Regions from separate parts of the Pantoea sp. X-Soil-ISGK-259 genome, predicted to be linked through region 3. Evidence: predicted binding sites of a transcription regulator. Region 3 holds the regulator's gene; each other region holds the start of a gene.
What was found. Region 3 encodes LexA, which represses DNA repair genes until DNA is damaged. Its sites were predicted from a motif close to TNCTGTATGTACATACAGNA; they were not measured.
Positions count from the first base shown of each region.

Region 1: the regulator LexA is predicted to act here: its motif matches at 6,167-6,186, upstream of AC6I77_RS06145 (DNA translocase FtsK 4TM domain-containing protein).
Region 2: the regulator LexA is predicted to act here: its motif matches at 2,536-2,555, upstream of dinG (ATP-dependent DNA helicase DinG).

Region 1 is NZ_AP035986.1:1,330,000-1,338,078, reverse strand. Features, by position in the region: gene serS (serine--tRNA ligase) at 1-339, opposite strand, end outside; gene AC6I77_RS06155 (replication-associated recombination protein A) at 432-1,775, opposite strand; gene lolA (outer membrane lipoprotein periplasmic chaperone LolA) at 1,783-2,394, opposite strand; gene AC6I77_RS06145 (DNA translocase FtsK 4TM domain-containing protein) at 2,573-6,106, opposite strand; gene lrp (leucine-responsive transcriptional regulator Lrp) at 6,225-6,719, opposite strand; gene trxB (thioredoxin-disulfide reductase) at 7,240-8,079, shown strand, end outside.
Region 2 is NZ_AP035986.1:1,243,114-1,251,192, reverse strand. Features, by position in the region: gene ybiB (DNA-binding protein YbiB) at 1-313, opposite strand, end outside; gene dinG (ATP-dependent DNA helicase DinG) at 340-2,508, opposite strand; gene AC6I77_RS05750 (GNAT family N-acetyltransferase) at 2,632-3,150, opposite strand; gene AC6I77_RS05745 (XRE family transcriptional regulator) at 3,147-3,710, opposite strand; gene AC6I77_RS05740 (MerR family transcriptional regulator) at 3,859-4,593, shown strand; gene AC6I77_RS05735 (YohO family small membrane protein) at 4,682-4,789, shown strand; gene AC6I77_RS05730 (ABC transporter permease) at 4,770-5,501, opposite strand; gene AC6I77_RS05725 (ABC transporter ATP-binding protein) at 5,489-6,436, opposite strand; gene AC6I77_RS05720 (ABC transporter permease) at 6,429-7,604, opposite strand; gene osmF (glycine betaine ABC transporter substrate-binding protein OsmF) at 7,608-8,079, opposite strand, start outside.
Region 3 is NZ_AP035986.1:287,715-295,793, reverse strand. Features, by position in the region: gene AC6I77_RS01310 (conjugal transfer protein TraF) at 90-1,340, opposite strand; gene zur (zinc uptake transcriptional repressor Zur) at 1,791-2,312, shown strand; gene AC6I77_RS01300 (CsbD family protein) at 2,402-2,614, opposite strand; gene dinF (MATE family efflux transporter DinF) at 2,779-4,101, opposite strand; gene lexA (transcriptional repressor LexA) at 4,200-4,814, opposite strand; gene AC6I77_RS01285 (diacylglycerol kinase) at 4,920-5,288, opposite strand; gene plsB (glycerol-3-phosphate 1-O-acyltransferase PlsB) at 5,417-7,840, shown strand; gene ubiA (4-hydroxybenzoate octaprenyltransferase) at 7,901-8,079, opposite strand, start outside.

The DNA of each region.
Region 1 (8,079 bases), 1.0 Mb from region 3:
CAGCGGCACTTCGTCTGCCGGAATGTTCGGCATTGCCAGCGCGAAGTCACGGATTTGATTCTGCAGTTCGTCCAGTTCTGCTTTAGCGGCATCCAGGCGTTCGCCCAGCGCATTCACTTCCTGGCGCAGCGGCTCGATGTCTTCCCCACGTGCTTTGGCCTGACCGATGGATTTGGATCGGGAGTTACGCTCTGCCTGCAAATTTTCTGTTTCCACCTGCAGTACTTTGCGACGCTCTTCAAGCGAACGCAGCGTTTCCACATCCAGTTTGTATCCCCGGCGTGCCAGTTTTTCTGCGACTGCGTCTGGCTCGTTACGCAGCAGATTGGGATCGAGCATGCTTATCCTGTGTATAAAAAGTTGGTTGAAAGAAGGGACGCATTCCTGTGGAATGCGTTGAAAACATTGCCCACATTACCGTAAGGTCTGTTTCAGCGGTAGCGTTTTGTCGGGCTATTTTGATCCTGCTCAGCCAGCCAGCTTAGCTTTTCACCAATCTTACCCTCAAGCCCGCGCTGGGTTGGCGTGTAATAGCGCGTGCTGGCCAGTTCCTTTGGAAAATAGACTTCACCGGCAGCATAGGCGTTGGTTTCATCATGAGCATAACGGTACTCTTTGCCCAGCCCCATCTCTTTCATCAGCTTAGTCGGCGCGTTGCGCAGATGTTCCGGCACATCGTAATCAGGATTATCACGCGCATCACGCATCGCGGCTTTAAAGGCGTTATAGACCGCGTTACTTTTCGGCGCACAGGCCAGATAAACAATGGCCTGAGCGATGGCGCGCTCCCCTTCTGCCGGACCCACGCGCGTGAAGCAATCCCAGGCTGCAATCGCCACCTGCATACCGCGTGGATCGGCATTGCCGACATCTTCGGAGGCGATAGCCAGCAGCCGGCGAGCCACATAGAGCGGATCGCCGCCTGCGGTGATGATGCGCGCATACCAGTAGAGCGCTGCATCTGGCGCGGAGCCGCGAACCGATTTGTGCAGCGCCGAAATCAGATCGTAAAAACGATCGCCTTTGTTATCAAAACGCGCGGATCGCTCACCCGAGACTTCGTTAAGCAACTGAGGCGTCAGTTCACGCTGACCTGAGGCGGTGGTTTCGGCCATATCTGCCATCATTTCCAGCGTATTCAATGCCCGGCGTGCATCACCATTAACCAGTTCAGCAATCATCCTGCGGGTATTATCCGGCAGCACGATGTCACTCTCGCCATAACCTCGCGCTTTATCCTGCATCGCCTGATCCAGCACCTGCTCAATATCTTCGAGCGTCAGTGATTTCAGCAGGTAAACGCGGGCGCGTGACAGCAATGCGGAGTTAAGTTCGAAAGAGGGATTTTCGGTGGTGGCACCAATAAAGGTGATGGTGCCATCTTCAATATGGGGCAGAAAAGCATCCTGCTGGCTCTTGTTGAACCGATGGACCTCGTCCACAAACAGAATAGTGCGCCGTCCGGCATGTTTGTTCTGTCGGGCACGCTCAATCGCTTCACGGATCTCTTTTACGCCGGAGGTCACTGCAGAGATACGCTCCACATCGGCATTACCGTAATGCGCGATGATCTCAGCCAGCGTGGTTTTGCCGGTCCCGGGCGGTCCCCATAAGATCATTGAATGCAGATGCCCGGCTTCAATCGCACGCGGCAGCGGTTTACCCGCGCCCAGCAGATGCTGCTGACCAATGTACTGTTTCAACGTTTCTGGCCGCATACGTGCGGCCAGAGGTTTGAAATTCTCGGTGGAAAAATCCAGGGACAGGTTACTCACCGTGACCTCACTGACGTTGGTCGTCCACCGTCACGCCTTTTGGCGGTGTGAACGTGAATTTATCCGGGCTGATCGCGCCATTCTGCTGGCTTTTCAGCTGGTAATCGCTGCGCTGACCATCCTGCTCAATCGCGCTGAAGCGGTTAATGGTGCCGCTGGACGTCACCTGAATAGTGAACTGTTTCAGGTTGCCGTCGCTGTTTTTCGGCGTCAGTTCGAAATTGTCACCCTGCTGTTTGATGTTGTATTGCTTCCAGTCGTTTGACTGGTTACGGGCAATCAGCATAAACGGCGTGTTGCTGGTGGCATTCTGCAGCAGGCTGACAGTAGCCTGTTCAACAAACGGGTTGTAGAACCAAAGCGATTTGCCGTCGGAGATGATGATACTTTCGTCCGGTGCGGTCATGTGCCAGTTAAACAGGCTGGGACGTTTAACCCACAACTCGCCTTCGCCGTCCTGCACATTGGCGCCGCTGCTGTCGGTCACTTTTTGCGTGAAGCTGGCGTGGAAGCTGCTGACCTTATTCAGGCGCTGCTGCAGATCACTGGAAGCATCAGCCAATACGCTGGCTGAAGAAAAGGTGGCCAACAGGCCCAGAGCGATTACGCGTAATTTCATCTGCTTCAATTCCTTATTTAAACGTTCCCATCGATAACTGCATTAAGCCTGGTCGCCGTTCCGCCATCAGAACAGAAGAAAAAACCGAAAGCTGATTCAGATATGGGGCTTAACCGTATAAAAAACAATGAGCCAGTCGGAACTGGCTCAGTGAGTAGTGTTTCAAAACATTTAACTGCTACATGTCGTGTGGGGGCGGAGACAGGACTTCACGGTTACCATTGTGGCCTGGTGCAGAGACAATGCCCTGCGCTTCCATCTGCTCAATGATACGTGCCGCACGGTTATAACCAATGCGGAACTGACGCTGAACGCCTGAAATCGATGCTCGACGTTTATCAACCACAAAGCCGACTGCCTGGTCGAACAGCGGATCGAGCTCTTCATCACTGTCGATGCCACCGGCACTTTCGCTCTCTTCGCCCGCGGTAATGCTGTCGATATATTGCGGACGTCCACGCGCTTTCCAGTCCTGAACCACGGCATGCACTTCCTGGTCACGAACAAAGGCACCGTGCACACGAATAGGCAGGGAGGAGTTTGGCGGCATATAGAGCATGTCACCCATCCCCAGCAGTGACTCCGCGCCGCCCTGATCGAGAATGGTACGTGAGTCAATCTTGCTCGACACGGTAAAGGCGATACGCGTCGGGATGTTCGCTTTGATCAGGCCAGTAATCACATCCACGGATGGGCGCTGTGTTGCCAGCACCAGGTGGATACCTGCGGCTCGGGCTTTCTGTGCCAGACGCGCAATCAACTCTTCAACTTTTTTACCCACTGCCATGATCAGGTCGGCAAACTCATCGACCATTACCACGATGTAAGGCAGTTTTTCCAGGACCGGCGGCGTCATATCCATACTGTCGCCCGGCTTCCAGAACGGATCGGGAATCGGACGGCCCATCGCTTCAGCCTGTTCCACTTTCTCGTTGTAACCTGCCAGGTTACGCACGCCCAGCGCCGACATCAGCTTATAGCGACGCTCCATTTCGCCAACACTCCAGCGCAGCGCATTGGCGGCATCTTTCATGTCTGTGACGACTTCGGTCAGCAGGTGTGGGATGCCTTCGTAGACCGACAGCTCCAGCATTTTCGGGTCGATCATGATGAAGCGAACTTCTTCCGGCGTCGCCTTATAAAGCATGCTGATAATCATGGCGTTCACACCCACAGATTTACCGGAACCGGTGGTACCGGCTACCAGTAAGTGCGGCATTTTCGCCAGATCGGCGACGACAGGCTGACCCGCAATATCTTTACCCAGCACAACAGCCAGCGGTGACGGATTGTCGCGGAATTTAGGGCAATCCAGTACTTCACGCAGATAGACTGTCTGACGATGCTTGTTAGGCAGTTCCAGACCCACGTAAGGCTTGCCTGGAATCACTTCCACCACACGAACCGCAACCGTGGACAGCGAACGTGCTAAATCACGCGACAGGTTTGAAATACGCGCCGCTTTCACGCCAGGTGCCAGGTCGAGTTCAAAACGGGTAATAACCGGGCCAGGCGAGATGCCAACCACTTCCGCTTTCACACGATAATCACCCAGGCGCGACTCAACCAGACGGGCGGTCTGCTCCAGCGAAAACATGTCCACCGGCTCTTCTTCTTCAGGTGGCGCAGTCAGCAGATCCAGTGAAGGCAGTGGTGTAGACGGTTTCTCCAGAGGCTGTTCATGGCGCATCAGGAACGGATGAATCAGGCTGTCATGCAGCGAAGGTTTCGCTTCTTCAACCGGCTGAGCCGGCACGGCGGCTGGCGAACCATAAGCGGGAGCAGAATAAGCCGGAGCCTGAGAAGCCACTGGCGCACCATAAGCGGGCGCAGAGGGTGCTGCAGGCGCTGCATACACAGGCTCAGACGAGGCTGCTGGCGTACTGTAATCTGATTCTGCCGGGATAAAGCGGTCAGGTGCAGGAACCTGAGCCGGAGCCTGAGGTTGTGAAACCTCACTCACCTGCTGCCATGGTTCGTGTGAAACCGCAGGAGCTTCCGGTTCTGGCGTCGCGGCAATCGTAAACAGCGGTTCAGACGGGCCGTCATCCACCAGATCTTTCATCGGTGAAAAATCAAACGCTGAGGCGGTATCAATATTAAATACCGGCTCTTTTTTCACTTCAGGTTCATAGCGCTGTTGCTGCTGCTCGGCGAACTGACGTGCCAGTGCATCCTGATGCTGAGCATCCTGCTCATCTTCCTCGTCCTGCTGCCAGCTGGTGCCATAACGCTGCTGCTGTTCAGACTGGAAGGCCTGACGCAGTTCAGCCTGCTGCAGCGCCTCTTCAGCATCAGGTGCAGCAGAAACTGATCCAGCCGGGGCCGTTTCGCTCTCTTCCGTTTTTGCTTTCTCTTCAGCCATGCGCTGAGAAGGCAATTTAATGCCATAAGAGGCCAGCTCACGACGGGTTGGCAGTTTTACCGGGTTAGGACGCGGTAGCGCCGGTCCGATGCCCTGCTTAACCTGCGGGTTGGGATTGGTTTCAGGGGCTAAATCGAAAACAGGGGCAGTACGCGTGGTCGCCTGGGCCGCAGTGGCAGCGACGGCGGCCGCAGCTGCAGGAGCCGCAGGCATTGCTGGTGTGTCGCGCCAGTTCCCCATTTTAGGTTCATCGTCGTCGTAAGCACTGAACGACGGCGCAGCCGGGGCCTCGTCCGGCATTTCAAAGTGATAAAGCGGTGGTGAGGTCGCAGGTGCAGAAGCACTCTGCGCCGGAGTCGGAGCCGTTGCTGCACCATAGGATGCTGGCGCGCTCTGCACGGCCGCAGGCGCGGGTTGTGCCGTCGGCGATGCTGGCATAGCTGCAGGCGCAGATGCCGCCGCAGAAGGCGCTGCAACAGCGGCAGGCGTTACCGGAGCAGCCGGCGCGAGCGTCACCTCTGCGGCTTCCGCCGTTGCCGCTACCGCCGCGCTGGTTGCTGCTGCCGCTTTAGCCAGCAGAGGATCCGGCTGTGACGCCGCAGGCTGGGCGGCTGCACGTGGAGCAGAAAGCAGCACATCTTCATCCTGATCGGTAGCATGCAGTTCAGGCACATCCGCGTATTCATGCGCGTCCTGCTCGTCATCCTCTTCCTGCCAGGGTTCATCGTGACGTGAACGGTTGCTGGCAAACGTCAGCACGCCCATCACCACGCCACCAATTCTTTCTGCGATGGTGAGCCATGACCAGCCGGTGTAAAGGGTAATGCCCGCCGCCCAGACGCAAAGCAGCATAAGCGTGCCACCCGCTGGACTGAACCAGGGGGCAATCGCATTACTCACCAGGCTACCAATCACGCCGCCTGAGGCGAAGTACCAGATATCATCGGCATTTAGCGCCGCCATACCACAGGTCGTCACCACCAGTGCCAGGACGCCAATTAAGCGCAGCCCGACAGCAAAGCAGTCAAAGTAGTCCTGGCTGTCGCGCTGACGGAAAGCAATCCAGCACAGACCCAGGATGACGGGCGGAATGGCGTACGCCATCACACCAAAGATGAAGAGTAAGGTGTCAGCCAGCCAGGCACCGACGCTGCCGCCGATATTGTGGATAGGTTCATGCCAGGCCGTTTGCGACCAGCTCGGGTCGGAAGGGTTAAAACTGACTAAAGAAACCATCAGGTAGATGGCAAACAGCGCCACCAGAATAAGCAACGCTTCCAGCAGACGACGTCCACTGCTCAGCGATTGTAACGAAACGTCTTTATCTTCTGTATATTCCTGGCTCAAGAGGACTCTCCAGGTGCCTGTAAAGTAAGAAGCAACAGCGCCGGGCGAGCCCGACGCTGATCCTGTATGAATTCACAGGAGTGTACCGAAATCTAACAGGTTTTGCACCTGCCCCGCATCAGCGGGTTTTGATCACCAGTCGATTGCTCTGTTTGACCTCTTCCATCACCACGTAAGTTCGCGTGTCGTTTACGCCGGGCAGGCGCAACAGGGTTTCACCCAGCAACTTACGGTAGGCAGACATATCAGGTACGCGCGTTTTCAGCAGGTAGTCGAAATCGCCGGAAACAAGGTGACACTCTTGAGTTTCCTCAAGTTTTTGCACAGCGGCGTTAAATTGCTCAAACACATCCGGCGCACCACGATTCAGAGTAATCTCAACGAATACCAGTAGCGATGCATCAAGATAGTGCGGGTTCAACTGCGCGGTATAGCCAAGAATAAATCCCTGACGTTCAAGACGACGCACGCGTTCAAGACATGGCGTAGGCGATAAGCCTACGCGTTTGGAAAGCTCTACGTTTGAAATGCGACCATCTTTCTGAAGTTCATTCAGAATGTTCCTGTCAATTCTGTCGAGATCTTTTCCGGGGCGTTTCTTATTGTCTACCATTATTATTGTCTCTCTTAATTCCTTCCCTTTACCTGCCACGCCCTGAAAACGCTCATTGTTCGGGGCATTTCTGAAGTGAGCTAACAGAGCCTGTGTTCTGAAATCTATCGACATGACGCATATTGTCTGTCCACATCATGCGTCATTATCCATATCAGGCTGCTTTTATTCGGCGTTAAGTGCAAAACAGGCGAGGAAAACCTGTTTTGTTCCGATAAATGTTATTCGCTTCTGATAATGTTTTCGCAAAAGCGCAGGCGATTGTCAAAGTAAAATCACCAAATTCAGGACAAGATGCCAGACAGTTAGCTGGGTATCTGTTTTTAAATGAGTATTTTTGCACTTTTGCACCCATTCAGCCCGAGTTTTGCCCCCTTTTGGCGCATTCGCCAGGCAAAACTGCCGTTCATCGTCTACGCCATTTGCAGCTATCGTTAACAAAATTGGCTAAGCCTTGTCATTGTCGCCGGATATTCCCTACAATCGCAGGCTATGTCAGCCGAATGAAACTGAGGAACGCATGAGTACGGCCAAACACAGTAAGTTACTCATTCTGGGCTCTGGCCCAGCGGGTTATACCGCAGCCGTTTATGCTGCACGCGCCAACCTGAACCCCGTATTGATCACGGGTCTGGAAAAAGGCGGACAGCTGACCACGACTACTGAAGTGGAAAACTGGCCGGGCGACCCGCACGATCTGACAGGTCCATCGCTGATGGAGCGCATGCACGAGCATGCCGAAAAATTCAATACTGAGATCATTTTTGATCACATCCACACGGTGGATCTGCAGAATCGTCCGTTCCGCCTCACTGGCGATAGCGGCGAATACACAGCAGATGCGCTTATCATCGCAACGGGTGCGTCGGCACGTTATCTGGGCCTGCCATCTGAAGAGGCGTTCAAAGGCAAAGGCGTTTCTGCCTGCGCAACCTGTGACGGCTTTTTCTATCGCAATCAGAAAGTCGCGGTGATTGGCGGTGGCAACACGGCCGTTGAAGAAGCACTTTATCTGGCGAACATTGCCGCTGAAGTGCACCTGATTCACCGTCGTGACAGCTTCCGCGCTGAGAAGATCCTGATTGACCGCCTGATGGAAAAAGTGCGTAACGGCAATATCGTGCTGCACACTCATCGCACGCTTGAAGAAGTGGTAGGCGATCAGATGGGCGTGACAGGTCTGACGCTGCGTTCTACCCAGAACAGTGATGAGACGGAAGCACTGGAAGTGGCGGGTCTGTTTGTTGCTATCGGGCACAGCCCGAATACGGCCATCTTTGAAGGTCAGCTGGCGCTGGAGAACGGATACATCAAAGTTCAGTCCGGTTTACACGGCAACGCCACCCAGACCAGCATCCCT
Region 2 (8,079 bases), 960 kb from region 3:
GCAGCAACGCCAGCAACGGCGTCAGATTGCCCTGGCGGCGCGCGCCATTGTAGCTGGGGATGACGATCGGCATCGGCCGGTTTTCTGGCGCTCGCAGCTGCATCATCTGTGCCTGCATCGCCTGATAAAAGCCGCGCATCTCGTCTTCGCCTTCGCCCTTGATACGCAGCGCAATCAGGATGCCGCCCAGTTCCAGGTCCGGCACCTCGCCCGCCAGCATTGCGCCATACAGCGTCACCGCGGTATCAAAATCGATGTCGCGGGCATGATTTTTACCGCGACCAATCTCTTTAATGATTTTATTCAGTTCCATCACTCGCTTCCGGTTAAGTGCGCGGCTTAGCGCCGCGTGGGACGTCGTTTTCGCACCGTGTTTTTTGGCGCCACGGTGGCCGGTATCGCTTCCGGCTCTGGCGTTTCCGGCTGCGCAATCGGGAAGATCGGCAACGCGGCTAATAACCGACTGCCGTAGGATTTGCTCAGCAGACGACGGTCGTAAATAACGATTTCGCCATAACATTGATGGCTGCGAATCAGGCGCCCGACCTGTTGAATCAGGGTGAATGAGGCGCTGGGTAAGCTCTGCACCTCAAACGGATAACGCTTCAGGCTTTTAAGCCACTCGCCTTCGGTCAAAATTACCGGACTGTCCACCGGGGGAAAAGCGATTTTGTGAATATGCACCTGACTCAGCAGATCGCCCTTCAGATCAAGCCCTTCGGCAAAGGACTGCAGGCCAATCAGAATACTGGTTTCCCCTTTGGTGACGCGCTGGCGATGCAAATCGACCAGCCGGCTGCGCGGCTGATCGCCCTGCACCAGCATCGAGAGCCGCAGGTCAGGCAGACAGGCGACAAACTGCTGCATGGCCCGGTTGCTGGCAAACAGCACCAGCACGCCTTTGTGCTTTTTCTCCGCCATCTGCTGACGGAAGAAACCGGCCATCTCCGCAATGTGCTCCGCTTCGTGCGTCATCAGCGGCTCGAAGCGCATCTGCGGGATCACCAGCCTGCCCTGCTCTACATGGTTAAACGGCGAGTCCAGCGCCACAAAACGATCGCCTGCTTTTTCGCTGAGTCCCGACATCTCCTGCAGGCGGTTGAAACTGTTGAGCGATCGCAGTGTGGCAGAGGTGACCACCACATGTGGGATTTTGCGCCACAGCAGCTTTTCCAGCTGATCGCTGACGCGAATACCGGCGCAGTGAAACAGCAGATGCGCCTGACCTTCGCGCAGCTCGCGGGTGATCCATTTCGATACCGGTGCGCCAGACGCTTTTTCCATCGCCGCCAGCCGCCACAATTTGCTCACCGACTCGAACCAGCCAAACTGACGATTGAGCTGCAGCAGATTGCGATGCAATCGCACCACGTCCACCTTGCCAGTCTGCTCACTGAGTGCATTGATCAGGCCTTCGCTCAAACCGCGCAGCGCGTCGCTGAGTTTGAACAGCCGGGCACAGAGATCCAGCAGCTCCTGCGGAAGCGCACCCAGCACAAAGCGAAATTCGCCCGGCTGGTTATGCGGTGGCAGCAGCGGATTCAGCGCCTGCGCGGTCACGGTCAGCAGTTCGCGCAGCTCATCACAGTGTGCTTTCAGCCGCTCAGGGTTAGCCAGCGGCGGCGGCGATTTTGGCCGCATCTGCGTCATGATGCTGTCAACCAGCTTGATAAACAGGTCAAGTTGCAGGCTGCTCCAGCCCGGCGTAATGTCGGCACTCATCTCCAGCGCATCGCGGGCTACGTCGGGCAAATGGTGCCCTTCATCCAGCACCAGCATCAGGTTTTTAGCCGGTGGCAGCACCGACTCATTCTCCATCGCCGCCATCACCAGCGCATGATTCGCCACCACCACATCCACCTGCTCGATTTCGCGTCGCGCCACAAAGAACGGGCATTCACGATACCAGTGGCAGTGCGCGCCCAGGCAGCTTGCTTTATCGGTAGAAAGGCGCTGCCACAGGCTGTCGCTGACGTTCTCTTCGCTGTGATCGCGCAGGCCATCCCACTGATAGCGATCCAGGGATTTTTGTAAGCGGCCACACTGCGTCTGTTCCTCTTTGGTGCTGCTGACCGCATCATCGTCCAGATAGAGCAGCAGATCGCCCTGCTGATCGGCGTCGGCTGCCATCGCCGCCAGATTGCGCGGACAGACATAGCGCCCGCGGCCAAAAGCAGCGGTAAAGGTGAGGTCGGGGATGATTTTCTTCAACAGCGGCAGATCTTTGGTGAAGATCTGATCCTGCAACGCCACATTGGCGGTGCTGATGACCAGCTGCTTTTCCTGGGCGCGGCTGGCCGCAATGCCTGGGATCAGATAAGAAAGAGTTTTACCCACGCCGGTCGGCGCTTCAACCGCCAGATGGCGCGAATCGTCACCGGCCAGGCATTTTGCCACTTCGGCAATCATCTGGCGCTGCGGCGCTCGCGGGATGAAATCAGGCACCTGCTCCTGAAGCGCTTTATACCATTGCGCTATCTGGCTTTTTACTGCGGCTGTCAGGGCCATGATTTGCGTTACCACACTGAAAATATGGCCTGTATTTTTACACAGTATCCCGGCGGCGTCAGCTTTCACGCCGAATTTTTCGTGCGCTGTCGTAAATTTCAGTGCGTGCCCGGCGGCGGTGATTTACGCCAGCACTTTGTACATTACGGTGGTGGCGTCCAGCACGCCTGCGGTGGATTCCGCATAAAACGGGATCGATCCCGCTACCTGCCAGCCCAGCGAGCGATAGAGATCGCTGGCGACATCGCCGCTGCGCGTATCCAGCACCAGCAGGGTTTTGACGCGCTCGCGCGCCCGCTGCTCGGCGCGCTGCATCAGTTCACGGGCGATGCCCTGTCGGCGTGCCTGCGGATGCACCAGCAGTTTGCTGATCTCCGCCCGGTGGCGGCCGTTTGGCATGCCGCTGCTATTGATCATCACCGTCGCCACAATGCGACCCTGTTGACGCGCCACGATTAACTCGCTGTCGCCGCCTGTGATGCTGATGATTCGCTGCTGCCAGAATCGCGTCATCACCTCACTGTCTTCAGCATCAATAAACCCGACGCTGGCCCCATCTGCCACACAGCCCTGTAAAACATGGGTCAGTTCGGCCAGATTCTGTTGCGCCTGGGTGGCGCTGAGGGTTACGTACTCAATCATGGTTTCGCCACCACCAGTAGATAGCGCGCGCCGTCGGTCAGGTGCGCCTCAAAAGCCGATTTTCCTGTCAGATGAAAACGTAAACAGTCACCTGGCTGCAACGTCCACGCCTGAGATCCCATCGTGACGGTGAGACCGCCCTCACGCAGCCAGATATGCTGCTCCAGTCCCTGGATGGGTGGTGAATCGTAATCGATACGCGCACCAGGCCGTAACCTGCCCTCAACCAGTTCGCATCTGAAATGAAGTGCAGGAGGGGATATATTGCGGCGAATAAATCCGCTGGCCTCATCCTGCCACACCGGCTGATGCTGGCTGGTGACCAGCAAACTGGACTCCTCCTCCACCTCACTCAGCAGGCGTGACATCGTTAATCCGTAGGCGACACACAGACGGTTAAGCAGTGCAGCCGTAGGGCTGGTCTCGCCTCGCTCAATGCGCGATAATGTCGCACGACTGATGCCCGTGGCCACCGCAAGTTCATCCAGCGACCAGCCGCGTTGCAGGCGTAACTCTGACAGCCTCACAGCCAGTCGTTGCTCAGTATTCAGCTCAGACATTACTTTTCTCACTTATGGGAAACATTCTCTCAAATGAGATATAGCTGAAAAGGGCCGTATCAGTCAAGTTGTACATTGAGAAATGTATTGTACAACTTAGTTTGCTTCGTTATGGTAATTACACTCAGACCAATCGAAAGAGGAATTTATGACCTTATACAGTATCGGTGACGTCGCCGAGCGCTGTGGCATAAACCCAGTTACCCTGCGCGCCTGGCAGCGTCGTTATGGCTTACTGAAGCCGCAACGTACCGAAGGCGGACATCGTCAGTTTGATGAAGAGGATGTGCAGCGTATTGAAGAGATCATGCGCTGGATTGAAAGCGGCGTGCCGGTCGGTAAAGTAAAGGCATTGCTGGAAGGTGGCGATGTTGATGCACACGATGGCTGGACCACACTGCAGGATGAGCTAATCAGCGTATTACGTCATGTCAGACCCGCTAAACTGCGTAACAAAATTGCTGCGATTGGTCGCGAACATCCGATTGATGCGCTAATTGATCACGTTTTCATGCCTGTACGCCAGAAACTGAGTCTGGACCAGAATACTGCCCGAACCATGTGCAGCCTGCTGGATGGTTTGCTGATCGACTATGTCGCTTTCTGTCTGACCGGCAGCCGCAAAAAATCGGGAAAAGATGCGCTGATCATTGGCTGGGGTACCGACGATCGTACCCGTATCTGGCTGGAAGGCTGGCGTCTTTCACAGCATGGCTGGCGGATTGATGTGCTGGCTGAACCGCTTGATGTCCCGCGTCCTGAACTTTTTCCTGGCATGAATATGTTTGTATTTACCGGTAAAAAATTAACCCGTCGCCAGCAGGAACAGCTGTCACACTGGCAGGAACAGGGCTATGCCGTGCGGTTACATGAACCCGGCTGATAACAAAAAACGCACGCCGGGCGCTTTGCCTGCTGCCTTGCGCGCGCTATTATCCCCGCCTCACTGTTAACAAGTTCAGGTTTCCGTCATGAATGTCAAAAAAGCCTTTTTCGCCACGCTGTTTTTTATTATGGCGGTTGGCGGCACCAGCGGTCTCATGCTGGTGGGATACTCTCTCATCGTTCACTCACGCTAAGCCGACGTTGCAGGCGCTCAAAGAGGCGGTCGCTCACTATCGCCAGCAGCGCCACCAGTAGCGCTCCCTGAATCACGTAGGCGGTATTAAAGCCGCTTAGGCCGATAATCACTGGCGACCCGAGACTCTTTGCCCCGACCGTTGAGGCGATGGCCGCGGTACCGATGTTGATGATCACCGAGGTGCGTATCCCGGCAATGATCACCGGCGCAGCCAGCGCCAGCTCAATCTGCCACAGCCGCTGCCAGTTGCTCATGCCTACGCCAATAGCGATCTCCCGGCTGCTGGACGGTACGCTATCAATGCCCGCCAGGGTTCCCTGTAAAATCGGCAGTAAACCGTAGAGCAGCAGTGCCACCACGGCAGGCCAGGCACCAAAGCCCATCACCGGCACCGCAATGGCCAGCACGGCTACCGGCGGAATAGTCTGGCCCGCTGCCACGATAGTTTCTATCAGCGGCCGGAACGCACGCCCTGCCCGCCGGGTTACCAGCACGCCACTGCCAATGCCGATGACGATCGCCAGCAGGCTGGCGGTGATCACCAGAAACAGATGCGCCAGCGTCAACTGCCAGAAACTCTCCTGTTGATAGAGTGGCCGGGCCAGCTCCGGAAACCAGAGATGGAACAGCGGCCCACTCAAAGGCATTAGCGTCAGCAGCGCGCCATAGAGCAGTACCAGCCACAACAGCGGATCCCTTAGCCTGCGCATGTTAATGCCTCGCGCTGTCGCAGAAGGTCGCCAAAGTAGAGCACGCCCAGCGGCTGCTCCTGATCGTCAATGACCGGGAGTCTGTCTGTGCCCCGTGCAATAAACTGCGACAGGGCGTCGCGCAGCGTCAGCCCTGCAGCAATCGGTTCACCCGCCAGCCACTCGCCGCGTCGCACGGCATTACCCACCTGCTCCAGCGACAAGAGCCGTACGCCCATTTCGCTGCGGCCAAAGAAGTCGCGCACAAAATCATTTTTCGGCTGGGTCAGCAACTCAACCGGCCTGCCCTGCTGAACAATCTCACCGTTATCCATTAGCACAATGCGGTCCGCCAGCGTCAGTGCTTCGTCGATATCATGCGTCACCAGCACGATGGTTCGCCCCGACAGGCGATGAATACGCAGCATCTCCTGTTGCAGCACGCCGCGCGTCACCGGATCAAGCGCACCAAACGGCTCATCCATCAGCAGGACCTCCGGATCAGCCGCCAGCGCACGCGCCACGCCGACACGTTGCTGCTGACCGCCTGAGAGCTGATGCGGATAACGATTCAGCAGGCGCTCGTCGAGATTGAGCAGCGCCAGCAGCGTCGTGATGCGTTCGTTGATCTTTGCTCCGGACCAGCCCAGCAGCACCGGCACCGTGGCAATATTCTTTCGCACCGTCCAGTGTGGAAACAGCCCTATCGACTGAATCGCATAGCCCATGCGTTGCCTGAGCGAGCGGGCATCGAGCTGGCGAATCGACTCACCGGCAAAGCGGATTTCACCACTGTCATACTCCACCAGCCGGTTAATCATCTTCAGGGTGGTCGATTTGCCGGAGCCGGAAGTGCCGAGCAGTACACAGAACTCCCCTTTTGCCACCTGCAGCGACAGATCTTTCACCGCCGCCTTGCCGTTAAACGCGCGGCAAACGCTATCAAACTCAATCATCTTCTCTCTCCAGCAGTGAGATCAGCAGGCGGAACAGCGCATCGATGACGACCGCCAGCGCAATCACCGGGATCACCCCAAGCAATACCAAATCAAGCGCGCTGCTTAACAGCCCCTGGAAAATAATCGCGCCAAAGCCGCCCGCGCCAATCAATGCCGCAACCACCGCCATGCCCAGCGTCTGCACCACGACGACCCGCAGGCCCGCCAGCCAGACCGGTAGCGCCAGCGGTACATCCACCGCGACAAACTGCTGCCAGCCACTCATGCCCGTGCCGCGCGCGCTTTCGCGCACCTCCTGCGGCACCTGTTGCAAGCCCACCACCACGCTGCGCACCAGCGGCAACAGGGCGTAGAGCACCAGCGCGATCAAGGCTGGAGCCATGCCGATGCCGCTAATGCCCCAGTCACTGAGCCACGGAAAATGCTGCGCCAGTCCGGCCAGTGGCGCAATCAGCAGACCAAACAGCGCCACTGACGGCACTGTCTGAATAACATTAAGGACGCCAAACACACTGCCTTGCCAGTCAGGCCGCCGGAAAAGCGTGACGCCCAGCGGCAGTGCAAACATTAAGGCTGGCAGTACTGTACCCACCAGCAGAGTGAGATGACGGCTCAGTGCCGCATCAAACACCGCGTGACGGTTGGCATACTCTTTCAGCAGGGAGAGATCGCTGAGCTGGCCGCTGAACAGCAGCAACAGCGGCAACAGCCAGACCTGCAGATTGAGCAGCAGCTGAGCCAGCCGATGGGAAGTGAGTTGACGCACCTGATCGGTAATCAGCAGCAGAATGAGTGCACCACTGCACCATAAGCCACTGGCAAAGCTGGTTCGTGGCAGACGGCTGCCCTGCTGACTGAGTAGTGTCGCCTGATGACCGCTGAGCCAGAGCATGGCGGCCAGCAGCAGCTCTGCCGCCAGCAGGGCCAGTATCAGCGTAGTACGCCCAGGCTGACGCCACAGCAGCAACCACAGCATCATCAGCGGCAGCAGTAACAGCCCGGCGCTGCTGACCTGCCAGCTCATCAGCGGTTCACCCGCCACCAGCCGGTTAGGAGCGAAGTTAAGAAACGGCAAGGTCACCAGCGCCAGACTCAACAGCGTCAGCAGCAACAATGCTACCGGCTGCTGAGCCGGGCGGCGTATCGCGTCCCGCGCTATCAGCATCGGTTACAGCAGCTTTTTCTGCTGCAGCCACTCAGTCGCTACGCTGCTCGCATCCTGACCGTCGACCGCGATTTTCGCATTGAGCTGTTGCAGCGTCTTCTCATCAAGCGCGCTGAAGACCGGCTTCAGCCAGTCGGCAATCTGTGGGTAGGCTTTCAGCACCGATTCGCGGATCACCGGCGTCGGCGCATAGATCGGCTGTACGCCTTTAGGATCGCTGAGCGTCTGCAGGCCCAGTGCCGCCACCGGACCGTCGGTGCCATAGGCCATCGCCGCGTTCACGCCCGACGTCTGCTGTGCTGCCGCGCTGATGGTGACAGCGGTATCGCCACCCGCCAGAGACAACAGCTGATCCTGCTTAAGGTCGAAGCCATAGGCTTTTTCAAAGGCCGGTAAGGCATCGCTGCGTTCGATAAATTCGGCTGAGGCCGCCAGTTTGAAGGTACCTCCTTTTTTCAGGAAAGCGCTGAGATCG
Region 3 (8,079 bases):
GGTAATTAAAGATGATGGAATTCTGTGCAAGGATAACACAAGGTCGGGCGATAGTGCATCGCCCGACCCCGACAGCCTGAATAACGCGGTTAGAAGTTAAAGCCGAGCTGCATCATCGCGCCCCAGGTGTTGTTAGCACCCACTGAGCCAGCCAGATCCAGATGGACGGCTTTGTTAAACGGTGACACACCAAAACCTGCTGTGGCGACATTCTCGTCGTGAGAACGCATGTCCGCACGATAACCGCCACGCAGCTGCAGCCAGTCAAATACGCGGTATTCCGCGCCCACCGCCGCATACTGGCTGTTATCCTGGCTTTTGAAGCGTTTGGTTTCCGTCAGATCCACATCGCCCGTCACGGTAAACGGACCTTTATCCCAGGAGAGACCGGTGGTGACCAGCGGGCGAATCTGGTAGGTGTCGCGGTAACCATTGACCTCTCTGGTCTGCAGATCGCGTGAAACCAGGTTCTGTCCGGTCACGCCCAGCGTCCAGTTTTCAGCAAAGGTGGTCGCCAGACCGGCATCAACGTTAAAGCCGGTGTCGGTGCTGCGATACTTACTATTGTTGATGTCGTTCTTGTCGTAGTTGTAGATGCTGGCGGTATAGTTATAGAGCCAGGTTTTCTGCACTTTTGGCGTCACACCAACAGATACTGGCTGACCGGCGATGGTGAACTCATGCGCCACCGCGACACCGTAATCGGTGGTCAGTGCCGCCAGGCCATTGGCGCTGGAGCGCAGGTTATTTTGATCGCCAGGACGTGGGAACCGCGTACCGTCAGCAACACCGCGCAGATAGTCGATATCACCCTGTACGACATTGGCGCGGACGTGCGCGGTTCCGTAGGCTTTGGTGATAAAGGCGAAAGGCAGGGTCTCATTGGGGATGGTCACGGCCACGGCCGCACCCGCACTGCCATCCGCTTTGTTGCCACGCAAATCGCTGAGTTTGTTAGCGACATCGCCGGAGGCGGCGCGTAATTCAGGGTAGCCGCGGAAGAAATCCGCTGGCGTAAAGTTATTCAGCACTGTGCGGTAACGATCCACGGTGTCCGAAATATCATCAACTTTATCAAGCAGCTTATCTTTGTCAGTAACCTGAATACCCGCTGAAGGAACAATAATGCTGACGTTATCGTCGGGTTTAGCACGCGTCATCAATGCCGGGTTCGCCAGCACTGCGGAACCATAAAGAGAAGATGCTACGCCGGTGCCACCCATGGCGTCATTACGTGCATCGTACCAGGTCCCTGCCGCCATGGCGGAAGAAGAAAGGAAAAGCGCGGTCACTACAGCGGAGTACTTCAGCGCTGAACGTTGAGCGGATTTTTTCACCATTTGCCTGCCATCACCTGAGAAATTGTCATTGAAACATTCAACGACTGAATAGTTTGTTAGCCCTATTGTGAACCCTGGCTAACGCGTTATTGCTGTGAATTCAAAGGAAACAGTGTCTTAATTCAAAGGATTGGACGTTTTCCAATCAAAAAACCGTTGTAATAGTTCAGACTGCATCGGTGCATTTCAAACAATGCCAGACTTTTCTTAAGTCTTTCTGAACATTACTTCTTAACTCAGTGAGATGCAAAGCAAAATGCCAACAAATTCCGCTTCAGACGGTTGCAGAATGGATCTGAATTATCGTCATATTTGAGATAAAAAGCGGGCTGAATTCTAAATATGCTGCTTTATCAGGCGAATAATGCTGTTTTATCAGACAAAAACCAACCTCAGCACCGCGAAACTATGTGTGATAAAATAACATCACTTATCCAGCGGAGAATTTTCATGACCAACATGACGTCGCAGCAAATTTTGATTCAGGCCGAAAAAATGTGCCTGCAGCGCGGTGTGCGTCTGACTTCGCAACGTGCTGAGGTGTTGCGCCTGATGGCGGAACAGCCGGGCTCTATCAGCGCCTACGACCTGCTGGATCAACTTCGCGTCAGCGAACCACAGGCTAAGCCGCCCACGGTCTATCGGGCGCTGGATTTCCTGCTGGAACAGGGTTTCATTCATCGGGTGGAATCCAACAATAGCTACGTCATGTGTCACCACTTTGAAGCACCGGCACATACGTCAGTCATGCTGGTCTGTGACCGTTGTGCAGCCGTTACAGAGAAACAGGCACAGGGCGTAGAAAAGATTATCGCGACACTGGCGGGTGAAGCGCAGTTTGCATTACGCCACAGCGTGATTGAAGCACATGGTTTATGTGAAAGTTGTGCCGTCGTTGAAGCCTGCACGCACCATGAGAGTTGCGATCATAATCATCAGGATGAGGGTAAAAAGCGGGGAAAACGCGGCTGACGGGCACATCCTTGTGCGGTTCCGTCCCTGTACTGTTCCGGTGCAGGCGCGCCGGAACGATTTTAGCGGGCTATCGGGGAATGCGCTGATTACCAGCGGTAATCTTTATTGGTGCCTTCCCAGTCTGCTACTTCGCGCTCTGCTTCATCTTTTGCATAGCCGTAGCGTTCCTGGATTTTACCGACCAGCTGATCGCGTTTACCTTCGATAACCTGCATATCATCGTCGGTCAGCTTGCCCCATTTCTCTTTCATTTTGCCTTTGAACTGCTTCCAGTTGCCGCTCGCTTCATCTTTGTTCATGGCAGACCTCCAATCCTCGGGTTAAATAATTATCTTGCTGCTTAACAAAATAACGATACAAAGCGCGGGTTAACTTCGCTTGTTAGAGTTAATTGTAGTAGCCAATTTCAAAAATGCAGAATAATACAGAATAATCCGTATCCTCCCGGGTCAGCGCTGCTGGATCACGCCTCAAACCAGCTGTTCTGACGCCAGTGCTTACGCCAGATGAGCCACAGTGACAGGCCGCGCAGCGCCAGGAATACCGTCACCGCCAGCCAGAGACCGTGGTTGCCCAGCAACGGTACGCTGAGCAGCGTCAGAAAGTAGCCAGCCGCCGCCACGACCATGCTGTTACGCATCTCGCGTCCACGTGTCGCCCCGATGAACATTCCATCCAGCAGATAACACCAGACGCCGATCAGCGGCATGATTATCTGCCAGACCAGATAGCGGTCAGCTGTCTGCTGCAGTGACTCAAGCGAGGTCAGCAGGGTAACAATCTGCGGGCCAAAAATGGCATAAACCAGCGAGAAGAAGAGCGCGACTACCACCGCCTGCCGACAGGCTGAGTGCCAGACGTGCTGCAATTTACTGCCATCTTTTGCGCCATGCGCTTCGCCGGCAAAAGCTTCAACCGCGTAGGCAAAACCATCCAGCGCGTAGGCAGTAAAGGTAATGAACATCAGTAATACCGCGTTAACCGCCACCACATCCGGACCCAGCCGCGCACCCAGCACGGTCAGCGAGGCGAAACAGAGCTGCAGCATCAGAGAGCGCAACATGATATCCCGGTTCAGTCGCAGCAGTCGGCCGCTGTCACCGCGCCAGCTCTGCTTCAGCAGATTAAACGTAATACCGCGCAGCTTTAACACCCGCCAGACCATGATGCCGCCGACGCCCAGCGTGATGTACTCCGCCAGCGCCGTGGCGGTTGCTGCTCCCGCGACACCCCAGTGCAGCCCCATCACCAGCCAGAGATCGAGCACGATGTTCACCAGATTGCCCACTATCAGCAGGATTACCGGCGCCCGCGCATACTGAACGCCCAACAGCCAGCCCAGGATGACCAGGTTTGCCAGCGTTGCAGGTGCACTGAGCCAGCGAATCTGAATAAACAGCGCCGCCTGTTCCAGTACATCAGGATTGCCACCTACCAGATGGGTCGCCAGCTGAATAATCGGATAACGCAATGCGATGAACAGCACGCCGGCCAGCAGCGCAATGATCAGCGGCTGCGTCAGCGCGCGTGCCAGAGCGGTTTTATCGCCCGCACCAAACGCCTGTGCCGTCAGGCCAGTGGTACTCATTCGAAGGAAAAGCAGCAACATAAAGAGGAAGCTGGTCACTGTGGTCCCGACCGCAACCCCGCCAAGATAGACAGGGCTGTCGAGATGACCAATAACTGCAGTATCGACCACGCCCAGTAAGGGAACGGTGATATTTGAAAGGATCATCGGCAGCGCAAGCCGCCAGAGATTTTTATCCGTTGCCGTGATAAAGCGCATTCGCCGTTCCGTGCTCAGTGTCGCTGCAGCAAAGCAGGCAACAAAATTAGGGCAGACAGAATAGCATCAGAAAAGGCGAATGCACGCAGGCCTCAGAATCAAAGCCACTCGCCGTTACGCACCACGCCAACCGCAAGACCTTCAATGGTCAGTGACTGCGCACGGGTGTCGACCACGATAGGGTCAAAATCGCTGTTTTCAGGCAGAAGGTGCACGATAGCACCCTGCTTTTTCCAGCGTTTAACGGTGACTTCATCATCAATACGTGCCACGACAACCTGACCGTTGCGCACATCCTGGGTTTTATGTACCGCGAGCAGGTCGCCGTCCATAATCCCGATATCTTTCATCGACATTCCGCTGACGCGCAGCAGGAAGTCGGCAGAAGGCTTGAACAGGCCCGGATCCACTTTGTAGTGGGTTTCGATATGTTCCTGCGCCATGATCGGCTCACCGGCAGCAACCCGGCCAATCAGCGGTAGTCCTTCTGAAACTTCTTCTTCCATTAACAGACGAATGCCGCGTGATGCACCCGAAACGATCTCAATAACGCCTTTACGCGCCAGCGCTTTCAGATGCTCTTCAGCCGCATTTGGCGAACGGAAGCCCAGTTGCGCGGCGATCTCTGCACGCGTAGGCGGCATGCCCGTTGAAGATATATGGTCGCGAATCAGGTCATAGACCTGCTGCTGCCTGCTGGTTAATGCTTTCATCCCGCCCCCTGGTTGTTTATACAGTCGCTGTGAGTATATACAGGTATTGGCGAAATGGAAACCGATTGTCAGGGAAAACGCGCCCTCAGGCGCGTTATGGAAGGCTTATCGCAAATGTGTCCAGAGCAGCGCGACCCAGACAAACAGGGCCAGTAAGATGCTGATCAGTACCGCCGCCGAGCCCATGTCTTTGGCCCGGCCCGCCAGGGGATGATGTTCCTGACCAATCCGGTCAACCACCGCTTCAATGGCGCTATTGAGGATTTCGACAATGACGACCAGCACCACGGCGCCAATCATGAGGATGCGGGCGATCACATCGACATCCAGCCAGCACGCGATAATAATAGCGGCCAGCGCAGCCAGGGCTTCCTGCCGAAAGGCGGCTTCATGCTGCCAGGCGGCACGCAGTCCCTGCCAGGAGTAGCCTGCGGCTTTTACTATTCTGATAAGTCCGGTGGCATTATTTGCCATGATGTGGGAACCCTTTCATTCAATTGACGTCAATGTCTGGGCTGCGTGCAATTGGCACCACCACAGATCTTCGCTGCGCTTTCTGGTATGCTTGCGGCGCTTTGCTAACAAGAGGCTTCATGTTGTCTATGTCAGGTTGGCGTAAACTCTATTACAAATTACTTAATTTACCACTCTCCTTTTTGGTAAAAAGTAAGGCCATTCCGGCCGATCCCGTGTCTGAACATGGTCTGGATCCGACCCGACCTATTATGTATGTTTTGCCTTACGATTCGAAGGCTGACTTACTGACTTTACGCGCACAGTGTCTGCGGCATCATCTGCCCGATCCGCTGATTCCGCTGGAGATTGATGGTTCGCTGCTGCCGCGCCACGTGTTTATTCATAATGGCCCACGCGTATTTCCCTATTTTGTGCCCAGCGTTGAATCGGTAAAAATCTTTCACGATTACCTCGACCTGCATCGCAATAATCCTGAGCTGGATATTCAGATGCTGCCGGTCACCGTGATGTTTGGTCGTGCGCCAGGACGTGAAGTCCAGGGCGAAGCGACGCCGCATCTGCGTGTGCTGAATGGGGTGCAGAAATTCTTTGCGGTCATCTGGCACGGACGTGACAGTTTTGTCCGCTTCTCGCCGACCGTCTCGCTGCGCCGCATGGCAACGGAACACGGTACGGACAAGTCGATTGCCCAGAAACTGGCTCGCGTGGCACGCATCCATTTTGCCCGTCAGCGACTGGCGGCGATCGGCCCGCGTTTACCGGCGCGTCAGGATCTGTTTAATCGTCTGCTGCAATCCAAAGCGATTGAAAAAGCCGTCGAAGATGAAGCGCGCAGCAAAAAAATCTCCCATGAGAAAGCCCAGCAGAATGCTGTTGAGATGATGGAAGAGATCGCTGCTAACTTCTCCTATGAAGCCATTCGCGTCACCGACCGTGTGATGGGCTGGCTCTGGAGTCGTCTCTATCAGGGCATCAACGTCAATGGCGGTGAAAAAGTTCGCCAGCTGGCGCAGGATGGCCACGAGATTGTCTATGTACCCTGCCATCGCAGCCATATGGATTATCTGCTGCTCTCCTATGTGCTCTATCATCAGGGGCTGGTGCCGCCGCACATTGCCGCGGGTATCAATCTCAACTTCTGGCCAGCCGGACCGATTTTCCGTCGTCTGGGCGCCTTCTTTATTCGTCGTACCTTTAAAGGCAATAAGCTTTACGCCACGGTATTCCGCGAATATCTCGGCGAGCTGTTCACCCGCGGCTATTCAGTTGAATACTTTGTCGAAGGAGGCCGTTCACGTACCGGTCGCCTGCTGGACCCGAAAACCGGCACCTTAGCCATGACCTTACAGGCGATGCTGCGCGGCGGAAATCGCCCCATCACGCTGGTGCCGATCTACATCGGTTATGAGCACGTGATGGAAGTGGGCACTTACGCCAAAGAACTACGCGGTGCAGCCAAAGAGAAAGAGGGCTTCATGCAGATGGTGCGCGGCTTACGCAAGCTGCGCAATCTCGGTCAGGGTTACGTTAACTTCGGCGAACCGCTGCCGCTGGTCAACTATCTCAATAAGCGGGTGCCGGAATGGCGCGACGCGATCGATCCGATTGAGCCGCAACGTCCGAGCTGGTTAACGCCGACCGTTAATGACATCGCGGCCAGTCTGATGGTGCGTATTAATGAAGCGGGCGCGGCTAACGCGATGAACCTCTGTGTCACGGCGCTGCTGGCGTCACGTCAGCGCTCACTAACCCGTGAACAGCTGATTGAACAGCTGGAGTGCTATACCCAGTTGCTGCGTAATGTGCCTTATTCGCCCAATGCGACCGTACCCGATCTTTCCGCAGAAGCGCTGCTGGATCACGCCCTGAGTATGAACAAATTTGAGAGTGAAAAAGACAGTATTGGCGACATCATCATTCTGCCACGTGAGCAGGCAGTGTTGATGACCTACTACCGTAACAACATTCATCACATGCTGGTGATGCCGTCGCTGATTGCCGCCATTGTTCAGCAACATCAGACGCTGAGTGAAGCGGAACTGCTGCGTCAGGTGAGCCTGGTCTATCCGATGCTGAAGAGTGAACTGTTCCTGCGCTGGCAGACCGATGAGCTGCCACAACTGCTGACCGACGTAAGTCAGGAGCTGGCACGTCAGGGCCTGATTACCGTCGAAGCGGGTGAGTTGCGCTTTACCGCAGCACGCTATCGCACGCTGCAACTGCTGGCCGCCGGTGTGCGCGAAACGCTGCAGCGTTATGCCATTACCTTCTCGATTCTCAGCGCCAAGCCGACGATTAACCGTGGCACGCTGGAGAAAGAGAGCCGGACGCTGGCACAGCGTCTGTCAGTGTTGCACGGAATCAATGCGCCGGAGTTCTTCGACAAAGCGGTCTTTACCTCACTGGTACTGACGTTGCGTGATGAAGGGTATATCAGCGACAGCGGTGATGCCGATGTCGCGCAGACCCTGGCGACCTGGCATATTCTGGCTGACCTGGTCACCAGTGATGTCCGCATGACGATTGAAACCGCGGTGGCGCACGACTGACCCCCGCGCGCATTGTAAAAAGGCGACCTCATGAGGTCGCCTTTTTTATGCCCAAAACTTTCAGAACAGCTGACTGAACGGCGGCGTATTCATCAGTACGCCCAGGAACAGCACCATCCCGACGTAGTTGTTATTCAGGAAAGCCTGGAAGCAGGGCTGACGTTCGCGCCCGGCGATCAGCTTCTGCTGATAAACAAACAGCGCAGCCGCCAGCAGCAGCGTCCAGTAGAAAGCACCAT